Regions from separate parts of the Pectobacterium parvum genome, predicted to be linked through region 3. Evidence: predicted binding sites of a transcription regulator. Region 3 holds the regulator's gene; each other region holds the start of a gene.
What was found. Region 3 encodes PurR, which represses purine synthesis genes. Its sites were predicted from a motif close to CANGCAAACGTTTGCNTG; they were not measured.
Positions count from the first base shown of each region.

Region 1: the regulator PurR is predicted to act here: its motif matches at 3,431-3,448, upstream of carA (glutamine-hydrolyzing carbamoyl-phosphate synthase small subunit).
Region 2: the regulator PurR is predicted to act here: its motif matches at 1,973-1,990, upstream of LOZ86_RS00900 (nucleobase:cation symporter-2 family protein).
Region 4: the regulator PurR is predicted to act here: its motif matches at 3,345-3,362, upstream of cvpA (colicin V production protein).

Region 1 is NZ_CP087392.1:4,090,944-4,096,329, forward strand. Features, by position in the region: gene carB (carbamoyl-phosphate synthase large subunit) at 1-2,045, opposite strand, end outside; gene carA (glutamine-hydrolyzing carbamoyl-phosphate synthase small subunit) at 2,060-3,208, opposite strand; gene dapB (4-hydroxy-tetrahydrodipicolinate reductase) at 3,655-4,476, opposite strand; gene ispH (4-hydroxy-3-methylbut-2-enyl diphosphate reductase) at 4,926-5,386, opposite strand, start outside.
Region 2 is NZ_CP087392.1:208,180-213,565, forward strand. Features, by position in the region: gene LOZ86_RS00895 (AsmA family protein) at 1-369, opposite strand, end outside; gene LOZ86_RS00900 (nucleobase:cation symporter-2 family protein) at 527-1,915, opposite strand; gene recG (ATP-dependent DNA helicase RecG) at 2,082-4,163, opposite strand; gene trmH (tRNA (guanosine(18)-2'-O)-methyltransferase TrmH) at 4,163-4,855, opposite strand; gene spoT (bifunctional GTP diphosphokinase/guanosine-3',5'-bis pyrophosphate 3'-pyrophosphohydrolase) at 4,861-5,386, opposite strand, start outside.
Region 3 is NZ_CP087392.1:2,661,694-2,667,079, reverse strand. Features, by position in the region: gene LOZ86_RS12040 (riboflavin synthase) at 1-67, shown strand, start outside; gene cfa (cyclopropane fatty acyl phospholipid synthase) at 164-1,315, opposite strand; gene purR (HTH-type transcriptional repressor PurR) at 1,521-2,546, opposite strand; gene cydH (cytochrome bd-I oxidase subunit CydH) at 2,936-3,025, shown strand; gene LOZ86_RS12020 (C40 family peptidase) at 3,135-3,986, opposite strand; gene LOZ86_RS12015 (Grx4 family monothiol glutaredoxin) at 4,330-4,680, shown strand; gene rnt (ribonuclease T) at 4,784-5,386, opposite strand, start outside.
Region 4 is NZ_CP087392.1:1,691,234-1,696,619, reverse strand. Features, by position in the region: gene LOZ86_RS07595 (UbiX family flavin prenyltransferase) at 427-999, opposite strand; gene LOZ86_RS21345 (hypothetical protein) at 986-1,111, shown strand; gene purF (amidophosphoribosyltransferase) at 1,232-2,749, opposite strand; gene cvpA (colicin V production protein) at 2,771-3,271, opposite strand; gene dedD (cell division protein DedD) at 3,588-4,352, opposite strand; gene folC (bifunctional tetrahydrofolate synthase/dihydrofolate synthase) at 4,342-5,386, opposite strand, start outside.

The DNA of each region.
Region 1 (5,386 bases), 1.4 Mb from region 3:
ACAGCCTGTTGGAAACGTTCGCGGTCTTCTGCACGGTCAATCGCATCCGGGCTGGTGCCGATAACTGGCACACCCGCAGCTTCCAACGCACGCGCCAGTTTCAATGGCGTCTGGCCACCGTACTGCACAATCACGCCTTTTGGCTTCTCGATGCGGACGATTTCCAGCACGTCTTCAAACGTTACTGGTTCGAAGTACAGACGGTCAGACGTATCGTAGTCTGTTGAAACGGTTTCCGGGTTGCAGTTGACCATGATGGTTTCATAACCATCTTCACGCAGCGCCAGTGAAGCGTGGACGCAGCAGTAGTCAAATTCGATCCCTTGACCAATACGGTTCGGCCCACCGCCCAGTACCATGATTTTGTCACGATCCTGAGTTGGATTGGCTTCACACTCTTCTTCGTACGTGGAGTACATGTAAGCTGTATCGGTCGAAAATTCTGCCGCACAGGTATCGACACGCTTATAGACCGGATGCAGGTCGAACTTATCGCGCAGCTTGCGAATTTCGCTTTCCGCCACGCCAGCCAGCGTCGCCAGACGCGCATCGGCAAAGCCTTTACGCTTCAATGCCCGCAGGAAATCAGCATCCAGCGCGGTGACACCTTTTTCAGCGACCTGCTCTTCCAGACGCACCAGCTCTTCAATCTGCACCAGGAACCAGCGGTCAACGTTGGTCAGGTTAAACACGCCGTCGACAGACATCCCCGCACGGAAGGCATCGGCGATGTACCAGATACGCTCGGCACCGGCATCTTTCAGCTCGCGGCGGATTTTGGTCAGCGCTTCTGGATCGTCCAGATCCACTTTCGGATCGAAGCCGGTTGCGCCCACTTCCAGGCCACGCAGCGCTTTCTGCAAGGATTCCTGCTGCGTACGACCAATCGCCATCACTTCACCCACAGATTTCATCTGCGTGGTCAGACGGTCGTTAGCACCAGCGAATTTTTCGAAGTTGAAACGTGGAATCTTAGTCACAACGTAGTCGATAGCAGGTTCGAAGGACGCTGGCGTACGACCACCAGTGATGTCGTTCATCAGCTCATCGAGCGTGTAACCCACAGCCAACTTGGCCGCGATTTTCGCAATCGGGAAGCCCGTCGCTTTAGACGCCAGCGCGGAAGAACGTGATACACGCGGGTTCATTTCGATGACAATCAGACGGCCGGTTTTCGGGTTTACCGAGAACTGAACGTTAGAACCGCCTGTTTCTACGCCGATTTCACGCAGTACCGCCATCGAGGCGTTACGCATGATTTGATATTCTTTGTCGGTCAGCGTTTGTGCCGGTGCAACGGTGATGGAGTCTCCGGTGTGGATCCCCATGGCATCGAAGTTCTCGATTGAGCAGACGATGATGCAGTTGTCGTTCTTATCACGCACCACTTCCATCTCATACTCTTTCCAACCGATCAGCGATTCATCGATCAACAGCTCTTTGGTTGGGGAAAGATCCAGACCACGTTCGCAAATCTCTTCGAACTCTTCACGGTTGTAAGCGATACCGCCACCAGTGCCGCCCATCGTAAAGGAAGGACGGATGATGCACGGGAAGCCGACGTCAGCCGCAACCGCCAGCGCTTCTTCCATATTGTGTGCAATACCGGAACGCGCGGTATCCAGACCGATCTTCTTCATTGCCACGTCGAAGCGGCGGCGATCTTCTGCTTTATCAATCGCATCCGCCGTTGCACCAATCATGGTCACGCCGAATTCGGCCAGCACGCCCTGACGTTCCAGTTCCAGCGCACAGTTCAGCGCAGTCTGGCCGCCCATTGTTGGCAGCACCGCATCTGGGCGCTCTTTTTCAATGATTTTGCGCACTACTTCCCAGTGAATCGGCTCGATGTAGGTCGCATCGGCCATTTCTGGGTCGGTCATGATAGTTGCCGGGTTGGAGTTCACCAGAATAACGCGGTAACCCTCTTCACGCAGCGCTTTACACGCCTGTGCACCAGAGTAGTCAAACTCACACGCCTGGCCGATAACAATCGGGCCTGCGCCCAGAATCAGGATGCTTTTAATATCTGTACGTTTTGGCATTTTCTCGCTCCTGATTATTTAGCTGAAGAACGGTAAGTCTGAATCAAGTCAATAAAGTGGTCGAACAGCGGCGCGGCATCATGCGGGCCTGGGCTCGCTTCTGGGTGACCCTGGAAGCTGAACGCGGGCTTATCCGTGCGGTGAATCCCCTGAACCGTATGGTCAAACAGGGATTTATGCGTAACGCGCAGCGTGGCAGGCAGATTATTTTCATCAACCGCAAAGCCGTGGTTCTGCGCGGTAATCATCACACAGTTGTTATCCAGATCTTTGACCGGATGGTTGCCACCGTGGTGGCCCAGCTTCATTTTGATGGTCTTCGCACCGCTTGCCAGTGCCAGCAGTTGGTGGCCCAGACAAATACCGAATACCGGAATATCCGTTTCCAGGAAGGTTTTGATCGCACGAATCGCGTAGTCGCACGGTTCCGGGTCGCCCGGGCCGTTAGAGAGGAAAATGCCGTCTGGATTCAGCTTCAGTACGTCCTCAGCAGGTGTCTGCGCCGGAACGACCGTCAGGCGACAGCCGCGATCCACCAGCATACGCAGAATGTTGCGTTTCACACCGTAGTCATAAGCAACAACGTGGTAAGGCAGTTCGCTTTCGTTTTTTGCCGCCGGCAATTCATCTTCCAGCGTCCAGCTTCCCTGTAACCAGCTGTAGCTTTCTGGCGTCGTCACTTCTTTTGCCAGATCCATGCCCTTCAGCCCAGGGAACGCTTTCGCTTTCTCCAACGCGACGGCAGCATCCGGTGCATCACCCGCAATGATGCAGCCATTCTGTGCGCCTTTTTCACGCAGCAGACGGGTCAGTTTACGGGTATCGATATCAGCAATGGCGACGATGTTGTTGCGTTTGAGGTATTCAGACAGGCTTTCTTCACTACGGTAGTTGCTGGCAATCAGAGGTAAATCGCGAATCACCAGGCCTTGAGCCTGTACAGAGGGGGATTCTTCATCGTTGGCATTGGCGCCGACATTACCGATATGGGGATAAGTGAGAGTGACAATCTGGCGGGAATAGGAAGGATCAGTAAGGATTTCTTGATAACCGGTCATCGACGTATTGAAGACCACTTCCCCCACTGCCGACCCTTCTGCCCCAATGGCCCGACCGTGGAATTGGGTTCCGTCTTCCAGAACCAATAGCGCTGACTTAATCAAAACACCCTCCAAGGAATAAACAATCACGTTATTTGCATATTAATTCAGATTTGAGTCACTAAATCAATGCAAAAACTACCTGTAAGGCCAATTTTTGGCAAATTGGGCGCATTTTAATGATGGTCTTCCCGATTGTCTACCCAAACCGCTTTTTTTCTCTTATTTTTATGCTTTACGGAATAAATAGTGGCCCACTGACGTAAAAAACCCTATCAACTGAGATAAGTAAACGGTTGCGAGACAACATCGTTAAAATAAGGATAAAAAATCGCCAGCAAAGGAGATTTCGGGAGCAACAAGGAAGAATTGGTGCTAAAAAACCGAATTAAAGACAGAAAAAAAGAAACAACAAGATGAAATTTACACGCAATAGGTAAAAATAAAGGTGATATTAAAAATAACCACCTTTATCAGCTAGATATAATTCAATTACAAACAATTAAATACTATAAATCATCCAAAGAAAGCACATCTCTCATATCAAAAATCCCACTTTCTTTCGAACTAACCCAGACAGCGGCTCTTACTGCACCATTGGCAAACGTCATACGGCTGGATGCCTTGTGGGTAATCTCAACGCGCTCGCCAATGTCAGCAAACATCGCCGTATGTTCACCGACAATATCGCCCGCTCGCACGGTAGCAAAACCAATGCTTTTCGGATCGCGTTCACCCGTATAACCTTCACGAGCGTACACGGCACAGGACTTCAGATCGCGTCCCAGCGCATCGGCGATCGCTTCGCCCATCGCCAGTGCGGTACCCGACGGCGCATCCACTTTGTGGCGGTGGTGTGCTTCAATGATTTCGATATCAGTATAGTCGCCCATGACCTTGGCCGCTTTTTCCAACAACTTCAGCATGACATTGACGCCAACGCTGAAGTTCGCCGCAAACACAATCCCGATATCCTGTGCAGCCTGCTTAATCGCCGCTTTCCCTGCGTCATCAAAGCCAGTTGTGCCAATAATCATGCCTTTACGGTGCTGACGGCAAAATTCCAGATGCGCTAAGGTGCCTTCTGGGCGGGTGAAGTCGATCAAAATATCGAAATCATTCTGCACGGCATCCAGGCTTTCATTCACGGTAATACCGCTTTTCCCCAGCCCGGCAAGTTCACCGGCATCGCTGCCTATCAGAGACGAACCCGAACGCTCCAGCGCCGCACCCAATACCACGCCGTCCATTTGCTCGATGGCCTGAATCAGCTGGCATCCCATACGGCCACCTGCACCTACAACCGCAATACGAATGGATGAATCCTTCATAAGGTCTCTCTCTTTTTGATCCTGACGACATAAAAATAACATCAGGTTAACGGGCGCAGCACACTATCGCCAGCGGATTTACCGCCAGATTAGAAAATACTGTTTGATGCCGCAGAAAATCAGCAAAACTGTCTCACCACAGACAGCAAAATGGCACATCAGCGCGATGAAAAACCGCAACGTATTTGGAGATAAGCAGAAGCGGTCAAAATTAAACCACATGGTATAACGCATAAAAATTCATTTTTATGCATTAACATTTTCATGAGTGAATACAGGGGGAGATATACCCTAAATAATTCGAGTTTCAGGAAGGCGGCAAGAGAAGGAATCCCGATGAGCTTACTCAGGTAAGTGATTCGGGTGAGTGAACGCAGCCAACGCACATGCAACTTGAAGTATGACGGGTATAAAAGCGGTAAGGCCAAAGCCCTACCGCAGAAACAACATTAATCTATCTGTTTGACGTCAACACGCAGCTCTTTGGGCACTTCAAAGACGATGTTTTCTTCACGTCCCTGCATTTCAACAGCAACCTTGCCGCCCAATTCTTTCAGGCGCTGAATCACCTGTTGTACCAGAATATCCGGTGCTGATGCGCCTGCGGTCACCCCAACATGTGAAGCGCTCGCTAACCATGACTCTTGGATATCTTCGGATGAATCAATCAGATAAGCCGCTTTCCCCGCACGCTGTGCCAATTCAGCCAGACGGTTGGAGTTTGAGGAGTTTTTAGAGCCTACGACAAAAACGACATCCGCCTTATCCGACAAGTGGCGAACGGCTTCCTGACGATTAGTCGTGGCATAGCAGATGTCATCTTTACGCGGGCCGACAATCTGCGGGAAACGCTCACGCAAGGCATCAATCACCGCATAGGTATCATCAACAGAAAGCGTGGTTTGCGTCA
Region 2 (5,386 bases), 2.2 Mb from region 3:
CACATCGGCTTCGATAGGGAGTGTGGCGGCCTGTGAGGAAAGGTTTAGCGTACCGCCTTCCAGTTCGAGACTGGCGAAGTGGCGCGGCTCGGTAATTTGACGGGCGCTAAATCCGGCTGAAATCTGCTTTGCAGTGAGTGTTGGCGGCTGATTTTTCTGGCCAAAACTGACATCGGTGAGTTGGATATGATCGGCTGTTGACCAGTCATGATTAATTTTGCCCAGTGACAACTGGTAGTCGGTATTCTGGTTTACCCAATTGCTTACCCAGCCTGCTGCCCAACTGGTTTGCAGTAATACATATACGACCACCAGCGCTAAAAAGGCCAGCAGCAGTAGGGTCAGCAATAATTTCCCGATAAATTTCATCGTGTCAGTCCATGCCAATCGTCAGGGAGAACTGTTCTTATGCCGCAATTTCCCTGAAGGCTCAATAGGTAATGCTGTTACAGACAGTAAAAAGCGAGCGGTGTTGCATCACCGCTCGCTTTTACATGAACTGAACTGAAATTATTGCGGGCTGGCGCTATTTTTCTTCGTGTGGGAAGACGATATTCAGCACGATTGCGGTAATCCCGCCAGCGGCGATACCGGAAGACAGTAATGTTTTAATCCAATCCGGTGCGAACTGCAGAATCAGCGGCTGCTGTGATACGCCAAGACCAACAGCCAGCGACAGCGCAATAATCATGATCGCACGACGATTCAGCGGCTCACGGGACACAATGCGCACACCAGAAGCGGCGATCGTACCAAACATCACGATAGTGGCACCGCCCAGAACTGGTTCTGGAATATGCTGCACAAATCCACTAACGGCAGGGAACAGCCCCAGCGCGATCAGCATCAGTGAAACCACGAAGCCCACATAGCGGCTGGCAACACCGGTAAGCTGGATGACGCCGTTATTCTGGCCGAAGCAAGAGTTAGGGAAGGTATTGAATACGGCAGAAAGGCAAGAGTTCAAGCCGTTTGCCAGCACGCCGCCTTTTAAGCGTTTCATGTACAGCGGGCCTCTGACTGGCTGCTCTGAAACGTCGGAGGTCGCGGTGATGTCACCGATGGTTTCTAACGATGTCACCATGAAGACCAGCATCAGCGGAATCAACAGGTTCCAGTCAAAGCCTAGACCGTAATGCAGCGGTGTAGGCACCATAATAATCGTGTCATTTTGAGCAGGGGCGCTTTCCGGCAGCATTCCCATCAACCAGGCACCTAGGTAACCCACCGCCATGGCAATCACCAGCGAGGCGACGCGCAGGTAAGGGTTACGTTGGCGGTTAAGCAGAATAATAACCAGCAGCACCGCACCCGCTAATAGTAAGTTCTTGGGCGCGCCGAAGGTGTTATTACCCATTGCGGCATAGCCGCCGCCGATGGAGGTCAGGCCGACCTGAATCAGTGACAGACCAATGATCATCACCACAATGCCAGAAACCAGCGGGGTAATAATGCGTCGGGTTAAATGCAGGAAGCGTGAAAGAATGATTTCGGTGAAGGAAGCGACCATCAGCGTACCGAACAGTGCTGCCATCATCGTGGGAACATCCGCCCCGCCGTTTTTCAGCGCCAGTCCACCCATAATCAGCGGCGTCACGAAGTTAAAGCTGGTGCCTTGAATAGACAGCAGACCAGAACCAACAGGGCCCCAGGTTTTAATTTGTAGAATAGAGGCCAGACCGGAAGCGAAAAGCGACATGCTGATGATGCGCTGCGTATCCTCAGCGGGTAAACCTAATGCCTGGCAGATCAGTAGCGCGGGGGTAATCACCGCAACAAACATGGCAAGCAGGTGCTGACTGGCGGCGAACAGAGTTTGCGGCAGTGGCGGTCTGTCTTCAAGATGATAGATGAGTTCACTGCGCTGAGGTGCGGCAGCGGCTTCTGTTTGGGACGTTTCCGTGGTGGTAGTCATGATGTAAGTTGGCGTTCCTGAAACGACAAAGAGCGCATTTTAATGATCTCTTTGCTGAAAGCAAACGTTTGCTAACTCATCTTTTCGATATGAATTTTGTCTGATGAGCAAGGCCTTATTATTTAAGGGGATACTTTTAAGAAAAATGAAGAATGCGCTGCGGCGATTAGGCGTTGGTGTACCGTGCACGCTCTGGTAGCCAGCGTTCGATTAGCGCAATGGCATGCTCGGGATAGTGTTCGTGCAGGTGGCGAGCAACGCGCTGCACCTGTGGGATCAGTTCCTGATCGCGCAGGAGGTCGGCCACTTTGAACTCGGCATTGCCCGTTTGCCGCGTTCCGAGTAATTCACCCGGCCCGCGAATTTCTAGATCGCGCTGCGCGATAACAAAGCCATCGTTGCTGTCGCGCAGAACCTGGAGCCGTTTTTGTGCGGTCTTGCTCATTGGCGTTTTGTAGAGCAGCACACAGTGAGATGCCACTGCGCCGCGTCCGACGCGCCCACGCAACTGGTGCAGCTGCGCCAGACCCAGACGCTCCGGGTTTTCAATGATCATCAGGCTGGCATTGGGTACATCTACACCCACCTCGATGACGGTAGTCGCCACCAGCAGTTGCAGCTCGCCCTGTTTGAAGGCCTGCATTACTGCCTGCTTTTCCTGTGCTTTCATGCGACCGTGGACCAATCCGACCTTGAGATTCGGCAGGGCTGCCTTCAGTTCTTCTCTGGTGGCTTCTGCGGCCTGTGCTTCCAGGAGGTCGGATTCTTCGATCAGCGTACATACCCAATAGGCCTGCCGCCCTTCCTGCTGACAAGCATTACTCACGCGCTCGATAATGTCGCTGCGGCGTGAATCTGGTATCGCGACTGTGGTGACAGGGGTTCTGCCCGGTGGCAGTTCATCAATGACGGACGTATCCAGATCGGCATAGGCCGTCATCGCCAGCGTACGGGGAATCGGTGTCGCGGTCATAATCAATTGATGGGCATGAAAGCCCTGTTCTTCGCCTTTTTCCCACAGCGCAAGGCGTTGATGCACGCCAAAGCGGTGCTGTTCGTCGATGATGACCAATGCCAGCCCGTTGAATTTCACCTGCTGCTGAAAAATAGCGTGCGTCCCGACAACCATGGAAACCTGACCGTTGGCGATGGCATCCTGCTGCACCTGACGCGCTTTCCCTTTTTGTTTGCCAGCTAGCCAGCCCACTTCAAGCCCTAGCGGTTCAAACCACTGACGGAAATTATGGGCGTGCTGTTCGGCCAACAGCTCTGTTGGCGCCATCAATGCAACCTGTTTACCGTTGGCAATGGCACGTAATGCTGCCAGCGCAGCGACCAGCGTTTTTCCTGAGCCGACATCGCCCTGCACCAGACGCATCATTGGGAAGTCTTTCGCCATATCCGTTTCAATTTCGGCTACGACACGTTCTTGCGCCTGTGTGGGTTTGAACGGCAGGGCAGCGAGCAACTGTTGCTTCAAACCGTCTTGCGCCTGTAGCGGCGAGGCTTTATGCCGCTGCTCCCCCGCTCGTACCGCGAGCATACTCAGGTTATGCGCTAACAGTTCTTCCATAATCAGCCGCTGTTGCGCCGGGTGTTTCCCGTGCTCAAGCTCGCTGATCTGCATATCCGGCGGGGGACGATGTAACGTACGCAATGCGTCCGGCAAGCTAATGAGCGATCGGCTCAGGGACTCAGGCAGCAACTCATCAATGTGGTTTGCATCGAGCAACGCCAGCGCCTGATCGGTGAGTTTGCGGAGTGTTGCCTGACGAACGCCCTCTGTGGAAGGGTAAACCGGCGTGAGCGACTCTTGTAACTCGACCTGCGTACTATCCCCCTGAACACGATATTCAGGATGGATGATTTCCGCACCGATTTTGCCACGCTTGATTTCGCCGTAAGCGGTAACGCGCTGTCCCGGTGCGAGGCTGTTTTTCATCGCGGCGCTGAAATTGAAGAAGCGCATGGTCAGCATGCCGCTGCCGTCGCTGATTTGGCAGGTCAACATGCGACGGCTGCCAAAGGTGATGTCATTGCGTAGGATTTCACCTTCCACAGTGGCATACATACCGGGGAGGAGGTCGCCAATCGGGTAAAGATGCGTGCGGTCTTCGTAGCGCAGAGGTAAGTGCAGTAGGAGATCCTGCACGGTTTCCAGCCCAAGTCGTGCGAGCTTCGCTGCCTGACTTGCACCCACGCCAGTAAGTGTACTCAGCGGTTGGGTGTTCAGCAGGCGGCCTTTCATCAGCACTCCGACGATTGCATCGCGGCCCACCACGGGGTATCCGCTACAATCTGACCCTGATGGTCAATATAAGGGCGAGGCAGCCCTTTACGTTTTGCGACGCGCGCCAGTACCGGGTAGCCCCCTTCAAAAAGCAGGCGCTGCTGCTCTTCTTCATCAAGCGGGCTGTCTTCACGCTGGTACATACCGGCGATTTGGCGCTGGCGCTGGGCTTCATACAGGATCAACGCCGAGGCTACAGACACATTCAGCGACTGCACCATGCCAGTCATCGGAATGATGATATCCCGATCGGCCAGTTTGAGCGCTTCGGCTGTAATACCGGTTTTTTCTTGTCCAAGCAGAATACAGGTCGGGCGGGTGTAATCAATTTCCCGAAAATCGACCGCGTGCTCAGACAAATTGGTCGCCAGAACCTGCATGCCTTCGGCCTTCAGGTGACCAACCGCATCACTTATGTTGCGATGGGTTTTAACCTGCACCCAACTATTGCTGCCTGCGGCGGAGGAGACCAGCGTTTTCATCCGGCTGGTGGGCCAAATCGCATGGACTTCATGCACACCGACGGCATCCGCTGTACGGATAACCGCAGAAACGTTATGAGGCTTATGCACCTGCTCCATGCAAATCGTCAGATCGGGCTGACGACAGTTGAGCATTTCTTTTATGCGTGCATAACGTTGAGGAGTCATAACGATTAATTTCGGTTACGGTTAACTTTGATGACATCCGGCATTACGCGAATTTTACGCATAATATTGGCCAGATGAACGCGATCGAGGGTGGTGAGGCGGATGAAGACGCTGTATACGCGACCGTCTCTCTCTTCCGTGTTGATGCTCTGAATATTGGAGTTTGCAGCGTTGATCGCGGCCGTCAGATTCGCCAGTGCGCCCTGATGGTTGAACATATCCACTTTTATTTCGGCGATGAACTCTTGTTCCGTCACCTTATCCCACTCTACCGCCATGAATTTTTCAGGTTCTTTCTGATAGCCGCGAATATTGCGGCAGGATTCATGGTGAATAACCAGCCCTTTACCGGGGCTGACGTGGGCAATAATCGGGTCGCCGGGGATGGGGCGGCAGCATTTGGCAAATGAGATCATGACGCCATCTGCGCCCTTGATCGGCAACTTGCGCAGCCCGGTTGTGCCCAGTTCAGATTGTTCGTTCAGCAGATTTTTTGCTACAACGACGCTCATGGCATTACCCATACCAATT
Region 3 (5,386 bases):
CGTGGTCGATACGGTCGAGCGCGTGTTGGCTAGCAAGCAGGCGAGCGATCTCGGCAAGGAAGAGTAATTCTACGTTGCACATTCTGGTAAACCGGACGGCGTTTCTACCGTCCGGTTTTCTCTTTTCTGTCAGCACACGATTTTCTGTCAACACACAATGCTGTTAGCGCGCAACGCGCAATCCACCTTCGACCCCATCCGTGCTGAACACGACCTGCCAGAGCTGAAGGTTTCTTGCTCTGAAAGCCCCTGCACAAAAGTTAAGATAGTAGCTGAACATCCGGCGGAAGCGGGCCGTATAGCGTGTGGAAAGCGGTGGCCAGTTCTGCTGAAAGCGAGCGTGCCAGGCCATTAATGTACGATCGTAATCAGCACCGAAATTGTGCCAGTCTTCCATTACCAAATAAGGCTCACTCGCCTGTGCAATATGCTGTATGGAGGGAATACAGCCGTTGGGGAATATGTATTTATGAATCCAGGGATCGATGTGCGGGTTAGTCTTATTGGCCCCGATGGTATGTAGCAGAAACAGCCCGTCGGGTTTTAGATTACGCAGAACGACGCGGAAGTAGTTGTCATAGTTGCGCGGCCCGACGTGTTCAAACATGCCAACTGACACCACGCGATCGAATTGCCGCTCGAGATCGCGATAATCCTGCAATTCAATGATGACGTTCAGATCCTGACAACGTCGCTGTGCCAACATCTGCTGTTCTCTGGAAATAGTGACGCCGTAAACTGACACGCCGTAGTGGCGTGCCGCGAACTCGGCAAGCCCGCCCCAACCACAGCCGATATCCAACAGCGTCATTCCTGATTTTAGCTGGAGCTTTTCGCAGATCATGGTGAGTTTATCTTCCTGCGCCTGTTCCAGCGTTTGCGCCTGTTTCCAATAAGCGCAGGAGTATTGCATGTAAGGATCTAGCATCAGGGTAAAGAGATCATTACCTAAATCGTAATGCGCTTTACCGACAACCTGAGCGCGTCGGCGGGATTGCAAATTCGTGATGCGGGAGAGGGCAACGCGCGTCAGGTTGTGGAGGCGGCGGGGCAGTTGAGTATCCAGCCCTGCGCGCAGAACGCGATGGGAAAACATATCCAGCCGTTCACACTCCCACCATTCGTCCATGTAGCTTTCTCCCAGCCCCAGCGATCCCTCACGCAGGATACGCTTAAAGAAATTGGGGTTGGTCACGCGGATGTCAAAAGGGCGAGTGCCGTTGATGGTGATATTCGCGGCGGCCAGCATGCCCTGCACGATGTGGAACCAAGGCGCGGTATCAGGATCCCATTCTTCTGTATAAGGTAAACCCATCATGTCTCCTTAACTTTTCACATGCAAAAGTATCGTAAAACACACCAGGACAACACTTATCGCAGCCGAGGTATCGGCTGTCACCAGAGAAAATGAAACACGGTATTAAATTTAGAACTGCTTCAGCCAGCATACAAGAGAATTGGCTGAAGCAGAGAGGGGAAGCAGCAGGAATAAGAAAATCGTCTGTACAGAATGGCTACGGCTAGCGGCGATAGTCGAGGTAGGGGCCGTCTGCAACCGAGCGGCGCTCAATCAGCGTCGGATGCACTTCAATGACGTGCGCATCTTCCCGCTTACTAGTAATGCGATCCAGTAGCATAGCGAACGCAGATTGACCCAGACGCTCCTTTGGCTGATGGATGGTGGTCAGCGCAGGCGTAAAGAAACGCGCGTGGCGCACGTTGTCATAACCGATCACCGAAATATCCTGCGGTACGCGCAGACCCAGTTCATCTGCCGCACAGATAGCCCCCATCGCCATGATATCGCCACCGCAGAATACGGCTGTAGGTCGCTGTTTCTGTGCGAGGATCTGATGCATGGCTTTGTAGCCGGATTCCGGTTCAAAATCACCCCGAACCACCCATTCGTCACGCACGGTGATGTCGGCTTCCTTCAATGCTTTCAAAAAGCCGAGGTAGCGTCCGCTGCCGGTGTTGCGTTCTTGAGTACCGGGGATGGCGCCGATATCTCGGTGGCCACGTTCAATCAGGTAACGACCTGCCATATAACCGCCTTCAAAGGCGTTATCGATAATCGTATCGGTAAAATCGCTGTGCATCTGTCCCCAGTCCATCACGACCATCGGAATGCTGCGATAGTCTTCCAGCATACCTAATAACTCGGGCGGATATTCGGCACACATCACCAACAGGCCGTCGACGCGTTTTTGCGCCAACATGGAAAGATAGGCGCGCTGCTTGCCGATGTCGTTATGCGAATTACACAGCACCAGCGTGTAGCCTTTGGCGTAGCAGCTGTTTTCAACGGCTTCAATGATCTCGGCGAAATAGGGGGCTTCGCTGGAAGTGGCCAGCAAGCCGATAGATTTAGTGTGATTAACTTTGAGGCTGCGGGCGACGGCGCTGGGTGAATAGTGCAATTCTTTGATTGCTGCCCTGACGGCTGCCTTAGTCTCTTCGGCGACGAAACGTGTTTTATTGATCACGTGCGATACGGTTGTGGTGGAAACGCCAGCACGTTTTGCCACATCTTTAATCGTTGCCATCTAAAAATGACTCCTGAACTTACCTGTTACAGACGTAAGTATATTGTTAATCGTTTGCCTACGTTTAATGTTCTTCTTCTAAGCTAAAAAACAGGATTTCAGAAGGAGAATGCCGAATGTTATACCGAAGGGATCTGGGTTGACGTTTTTCGACTGATACGCAGCGCTTTCATAAACAGCGGATTGTGTCCGATTTATCATGAAAGTGAAAGGGCTAATTTATACTATTAGTGATGCATTCGTCCGAGATTTTTCGCTACAATTATGAAAGAATCGTAATAACCCTATTATTTGTAGCTTTAACTACCTAAGCGGGTTCGGCTGTGAATGGTGGTGTCTTTTCAGATGAAGCTTTCAGATAAAATTTGTTCGTTAATAAGGAGTAATTTATGGATACAGATCTGAAGATGTCTTTGCTAACAACCGTTGGCTCGTTGGCTGTGATCATCGCGTTTAGTTTTATTGCGGTGATGAACTAACCGAAGGGTGCCTCTGGGCGGGTTAGATATTCAGACACGTTGATGATGCCATAACGTGTCTGGATCGTTTTCTTCACATTGCTTTTCTTTACTACGTACAACCTGTCTCTTAACGAATCGTCTGCGGCGTCACCACGCGACGTGCGCCAACGTAGTGCTCCTGCCAATAATCTTCACTCAGCTTGCTGATACGAATATCTGAGCCTGTACGCGGCGACTGAATAAATTTCCCTTCACCCAGATAAACCCCGACGTGATCGGCTGCGCCACGATTATTGATGCGGAAGAAGACCAGATCGCCACTTTCCAGCTCACTCTTTTTAATCGGAGCAGCATCACGCAGGTGATACATTTCGTTTGCGGTGCGTGGAATTTGGATCTTAACGACATCTTTGTAGGCGTAATAAACCAGTCCGCTACAGTCGAATCCGGTAAAAGGAGAGGAGCCGCCCCAGTGGTAAGGTTTGCCTATCTGACTCATCAACTTATTCATTGCGGTCGTTTTGGCATGCTGATAGCGTTTTTTATGCGCAGCGCTTAGCGCCATTCCTTTTTCTGTCGGCGCTGGATTTTTATCCGCTTTCCCCTTGAGTGCGGTCTTCTTCAGTCCGGTTTTGACTCTGGCTTGGGCGGTTGTTTGCTTCTCTTCTTCAGGCTTCAGCTTTTTAAGATTTTTTTTCACTAGCGCGGGCGTGCTGCTTTGCGTTCGTGACGGCTTTTTCTCTGTCACTTTGCTCGCGGTGCGGGATTTGGTTTTATTGCTGACGGCGGTAGATTCTGGTTTTTTGCTTTTGATCGGCGTCGGGGATTTAGCATTACCCTTTGTTTGGCGGCTTTTCTTATTCGTTTCTGCCACGGCGCTTTTCTTCGGCGCAGAATGCGGGGTATGCGGCGCAGCCTGAACGATGTTCAGGGATAGATTATTGAAAAATAATATAAAAAGAGTAATAAATAAGCGCATATTAACAGTGACCGAACATAATCCTTAACTCGCTCAATCCTCACAGTATTCCTGAAAACGGCGTCATAAAAAAGTGGGCACGGTCGCTTTATTCATACAGAATAGTGAAAAAACGTTAATAGTTATTTTTTCGATTGATTTATCAGCGTTTTCTGGCGCTGATTTCATCAATGACGAAGGCCTTCAGGAAAAAAAATAACCCTACAAAAAATGGCGTTTTTTTGTAGCTAGTGGCATCGGTACAATATCACTGAGTCAATGTCGCTGTCGTAGCACCTCTGACGGCGGCTCATGGCTAGCGTTTTGGACGTTAGCCATCCTATAGAATTAAGGAAGCAAGAAGATGACGACACCGACAATTGAAAAAATTCAGCGCCAAATTGCTGAAAACCCGATTCTGCTGTACATGAAAGGCTCCCCGAAATTGCCAAGCTGCGGCTTTTCTGCACAGACGGTTCAGGCGTTATCTGCCTGTGGCGAACGTTTTGCGTATGTTGATATTTTGCAGAACCCAGACATTCGTGCTGAACTGCCGAAATACGCAAACTGGCCGACATTCCCACAGCTGTGGGTTGACGGTGAGCTGGTTGGCGGTTGTGATATCGTGGTAGAAATGTTTCAGCGCGGTGAACTGCAACCGCTGATCAAAGAAACGGCAGATAAATATAAAGCGCAGCAGGCCGATCAAGAGTAATGCTTTCGTCTGGCGTAATGACGATGTCAAATGTTGTTACGAGGCGAGCGTAAATTCTTCCAACGGGTGCCTTTATGGCACCCGTTTTTTGATCTCAGCCTTTTCAGTCTTTGGCTGACGCGTCTTCCAGCGAATTTTCTTCCAGTGCAATCGGCCATCCGCCCAGACGTTTCCAGCGGTTAACCAACTCACAGAACAGCAATGCGGTCTGGTTGGTGTCATACAGCGCAGAGTGTGCCTGGCTGGAATCAAACGCGATACCGGCGGTAATACAAGCTTTAGCAAGAACCGTTTGGCCTAACACCAGCCCGCTAAGTGCTGCGGTATCGAAAGTGGCGAAAGGATGGAACGGATTACGTTTCAGGCTACAGCGCTCGGCTGCTGCGGCCATAAAGCTATGATCGAATGTGGCATTATGCGCCACGATAATCGCGCGGTTACAGCCTTGATCTTTGATCCCTTTACGCACGACTTTGAAAATTTCATGCAGCGCATCATATTCGCTCACCGCGCCACGCAGTGGGTTGGTGGGGTCAATGCCATTAAACGCTAGTGCAGCGGGTTCCAGAATCGCACCCTCAAATGGCTCGACATGAAAATGTAGTGTTTCATCTGGCTGTAACCAACCGTCTTGATCCATTTTTAATGTTACCGCCGCAACTTCCAGCAAGGCATCGGTTTTCGCATTAAATCCGGCGGTTTCAAC
Region 4 (5,386 bases), 970 kb from region 3:
CGAATCACTTACCTAAGTAAGCTCATCGGGATTCCTTCTCTTGCCACCTTCCTGAAACTCGAATTATTTAGGGTGGATTGTTTTAAAAATAAACGATATGAGTGCTATTTGTTTTCTGCGCCGACTATTACCGTTTTTGTAGCAGTTTTCATGCCACAATAAACGTATGGACGTCGTAAAAACCCCATGAGTGAAGCGCGCAGAAAATAAGGGTTAACCATTTGATTCTGCAATATTTTCAGAGGATACTTTTTGGCGCGTAACAATAAGGATAGATAACATTGGCATGAATACAAAAACTCAATCGCACCATTTTGGTGCCTTTGCGCACAAAATTAGTGCAATGTGATAAAAAGGCACAAAAAAAGGGCAGTGAAAGTTTACCGCCCCGAGAGAAAAAAATAGCGTGTCTGAGTCTCTATCCTGCTACGACGCACCTTGCCAGCGGATAAAGAGATCTTTTGGCAGGTCGATGTCAAACTGGTCCAGAATACGATTCACCGTCTGATCGACAATATCCTGCACACTTTCTGGGCGATGATAAAACGCTGGCACCGGCGGCATGATTATCGCGCCCAGTTCAACGGCAGTGGTCATCAGCCGTAAATGCCCTAAATGCAGCGGCGTTTCACGCACTCCCAGCACCAGAGGACGGCGCTCCTTCAGCACCACATCAGCCGCGCGGGTCAATAGATTATCGCTGTAGCTGTGCACAATGCCGGAAAGGGTTTTTATCGAACAGGGTAAAATCACCATCCCCGCCGTTTTAAACGACCCGGAAGAGACACTGGCAGCAATATCACGCGTGTCGTGTACCACATCAGCCAGCGCCTGTACGTCACGCAGGCTAAAATCCGTTTCTAACGCCAGCGTCTGCCGGGCGGCCTGACTCATGATCAGATGCGTTTCGATACCTTCCAGCGTCTGTAAAACCTGTAGCAGTCGGATGCCGTAAATGACGCCGCTGGCACCGGAAATTCCTACAATGAGTCGCTTCATTCATACTGCCTCTGGCTGGCCGCGTCAGCAGAAACGCGGAAAAATCATCTGCGCAAACTCTGCCGCATTGATGAGCGATAAGCAAGGGCAAGCGCCGAAAGCCTGTTTTTGATATGCAATTTTCTCTCCATACAAAGTTTTTCTCTACATACAACTTTTCTCTACATACAACAAAGGGGAGGACACTTTCGCGTCCTCCCCCCTTCAACACAGCTTAATGTACGGCTAGCTGTTAACCTTCGTTGTGCAATTCCAGATCTTCAACTTCATTCTGGCTACGCAGCGCTTTGGCATCGTCGTTACGCAAGACTTCCAGATAATCCAGATAACCTTGATCGACATCCTTCGTCACGTAAATCCCGTTGAACACCGAGCATTCAAACTGAGCGATATCCGGGTTATCTTCACGCGCGGCTTCAATCAGATCGTCGAGATCCTGGAATATCAGCTCATCGGCACCAATAATCTTACAGATTTCATCCACTTCACGACCGTGGGCAATCAGCTCATTGACGCTTGGCATATCGATGCCGTACACGTTAGGGAAGCGAATTTCCGGTGCCGCCGAGGCCAGATAAACACGCTTGGCTCCTGCTTCACGCGCCATCTCTACAATCTGCTCTGACGTTGTACCACGCACGATGGAGTCATCCACCAGCAGCACGTTCTTGTCACGGAACTCAGCACGGTTGGCGTTCAGCTTACGGCGTACCGATTTCTTACGCGCCTGCTGTCCCGGCATGATAAACGTGCGGCCAACATAGCGGTTTTTCACAAATCCCTGACGATACGGCTTGTTGATGATGCGCGCGATTTCCAGCGCGATATCACAAGAGGTTTCAGGAATTGGGATCACAACATCAATATCGAGATCTTCCCACTGGCGCGCAATTTTTTCACCGAGCTTCTGGCCCATACGAACGCGTGCGCTGTAGACCGAGATTTTATCGATGAAAGAGTCCGGGCGCGCGAAGTAGACATATTCGAACAGGCACGGATTGCTCTTCGGATTCTCTGCACACTGGCGGGTAAACAGCTGCCCTTTTTCCGTAATGTAGATCGCCTCTCCCGGCGCCACATCGCGTAAAAATTCAAAGCCCAGCGTATCCAGCGCGACACTTTCTGACGCCACCATATACTCGCTGCGGCCATCTTCCAGATCGCGCTTACCGATAACCAGAGGACGAATCCCGTTTGGATCGCGGAAAGCGACCATGCCGTGACCGATAATCATGCCAACACAGGCATAGGCACCGCGAATTTGCTGGTGCGTTGCGGCAACGGCCGCAAAAACATTATCGGCTTCCAGCGGGTAGTGTTGGAAACGGTCCAGCTCTCTGGCGAAAATATTCAGTAGAATTTCAGAATCAGACGTGGTGTTAACGTGACGACGTTCCTGCTCGAACAGCTTTTTACGCAGTTCGTGGGCGTTAGTCAGGTTACCGTTGTGAGCCAGCGTGATACCGAACGGTGAGTTAACATAGAAAGGCTGTGCTTCCGAGGCGCTGGAACTGCCCGCGGTCGGATAACGCACATGGCCAAGCCCCATGTTGCCCTGTAAGCGTTGCATGTGCCGCGCTTCAAACACATCTTTCACCAGGCCATTGGCCTTACGCAGGCGAAAACAATTAAAGGCATCGATGGTCACAATACCCGCAGCATCCTGCCCACGGTGTTGCAACACCGTTAACGCGTCATAAATCGACTGGTTGACCGGTGTAAAACCGGCGATACCGACAATACCGCACATGGTGTCTTTTCCTCATCAGCGCTACCGCAGCGATAAATGCTGCGGCAAGAAACTTGACGTGCTTTGCAGGTAGTCAAAAAACCACCTGATAATATAACTGAACTGCGGGATTAACTGGGACTGCTTCCAGTCATCACTTTGTGAAAAACCGGTGAACGTATCCAGAAAGAATAGCAGTGCGGAAACGATCAGCACCCCGCGCAGAGCACCAAAACAGATGCCCAGAACGCGATCGGTGCCGGATAATCCGGTACGTTCAACCAGTGAACTAATCACATAGTTGACGATAGCTCCCACAATCAACGTTGCAATAAACAGAATGGCAATCGCAATGCCGTTACGCACCAGCTCATCATCAAAACGGGTGAAGTAGACCGCGAGGTAAGCGTAGTAATGGCTGGCAACAAAAAAAGCACATCCCCAGGTTACTAACGACAGCGCTTCGCGAACAAACCCCCGGATCAGGCTAACCAGAGCCGAAAATCCGATGATGCCAATAATGACGTAATCAACCCAAACCATGAACTATCCTAATAATGAACGATGCTACCGATAAGCCGCTACGTCATCCTGTTCGCGGCGCATTCTAACAGAAAAAGAAAACGTTTGCGTAGCGTATTTCCGCCGATTTCATCGATAGATAATCAGGCGAAAAAACCGACAAGACGTCATGCCTGATTCTATTAACTCTCGGCATCTCAAAACTCACAGCAGGCATCTTAAAACAGCGGCGGGGCGACGTATCGCTGATGTGAACCTCATCCCCGCTGCCTGCTTTTGCTTACTTACGTGGCCGACGGAGAACCATCCATCACGTAATCATCACGCTCGACGACCGTTAACGAACGGAATGCGCCCGAACCTGCCCGCTTAGCCCGCTGAGCTGTTTCAGCTCGCCCAGTGAAGACTCCAGCTTCTGCTTCGATGCATCTGGCCCCACGTAAATACGGGTGATTTCGCCTGAAACCGGCGTTGATGGCACGGTATACGCGCGGTAGCCAGAGAGACGAAGCTTAGCGACAATTTCGTTCACCTTATCGGCGTTTTTCAGCGCACCAAGCTGCACAATATAGGCCTGCCCGACAGGCGCTTGCGGCGTCGGCTGCGTTTCAGGCTTCACTTCCGGTTTGGGTTCCGGTTTAGGCTCTGGCTTCGGTTTCACTTCTGGCTTCACCTCAGGCTTTGGCTGAGGCTTCGGTGTTACCGGCACTGGCGTCTGAACCGGCGGACGTTCAACCACCACTGGCGGTGCCGTCATGGCTGGCGTATTCGTGCCAAAATGGGACCATGGCGGCGTCTGCGTCGTGGTTTCAGATCCTGTCGTTGTAGATGATGCAGACGATCTCGCTTCAGCGGCTTCGGCTTCCGCACTGTTTTGCATCGCCGCTTCCGCCCCTTCCGGCGGTTGACTCGGCAGCGACGGGTTCAGCGCAGGCAGCGCTTCCATCTCATTGCTGTCACCCGGTTTAGGGATCAGCGGAATCGATGCAAACTCGTCTTCGTAGTGCTTTTTCTTGCCGTCCAGCAGGCCGGGTAAGACGATCACGCCCAGCGCGACCAGAATAACCGTACCGACCAGTCGATTCTGAAATTTACTCGCCATTCGCCTTCTCCTCATCCAGCGCTTCCATCACATGCGCTACCGTATGAAAAGATCCACACACAATGACGATATCCTGCTCCGTCGCCTCGAACATTGCTTGCTGCCAGGCGGCAACGACATCGGAGAACGATTGGCTATGCGTCAGGTGCTCGGCAATCTGCTGCGCCGTGGCACCACGCGGCCCTTCCAGCGGTGCGCAATACCACGCATCCACCAACGGCGTTAAGTGGGCCAACGTACCGGCGATGTCTTTATCCGACAGCATGCCGACGACAGCTCGCACTTTTCCAGTTTTCGGCAGTGCAGCCAAACGGTTTGCCAGATACGCCGCCGCATGCGGGTTGTGTGCAACATCAAGAATCAATCGCGGTGACGCCTGCACGGTCTGAAAACGGCCGGGTAATGCGGCGTGCTGCAAACCTTGTCGAATCGCCTCTTCACTCACGTTGAGTGAAGAATAGTGCAATGCAGCCAGTGCCGTGGCGGCATTGGCTAACGGGACGTTGGGCAACGGCAGCCGTGACAACTCGCGCTGTTTATCCTGCCAGCTCCACGTCTCACGCTGAACGGAATATTCCCAGTCGCGACCGCGACGGCGCAGCTGTGCACCTTTCTCTGCGGCAACATCAGCAATCGTTCCCGGCATATCCGGTTCACCGACGACGGCAGGTCTACCCTGTCGGAATATCCCGGCTTTCTCGCGGCCAATGCTTTCCCGATCGTTACCTAACCAATCGGTATGGTCGATAGCAATACTGGTTACCACGGATACATCCGCATCCACAATATTGGTGGCATCCAGACGCCCGCCTAGCCCCACTTCCAGAATGACGACATCCAGATTCGCCTGCTTGAAGAGTTGCAGTGCCGACAGCGTACCGAATTCAAAATAGGTGAGCGATACCGCCCCTCTCCCTGCTTCGATATCCGCAAACGCCCGCGTATGCTGCGCTTCAGGCAATTCCTTGCCCTGAATACGCACTCGCTCGGTATAGCGAACAAGATGGGGAGAACTGTACACACCCACCCGCAGC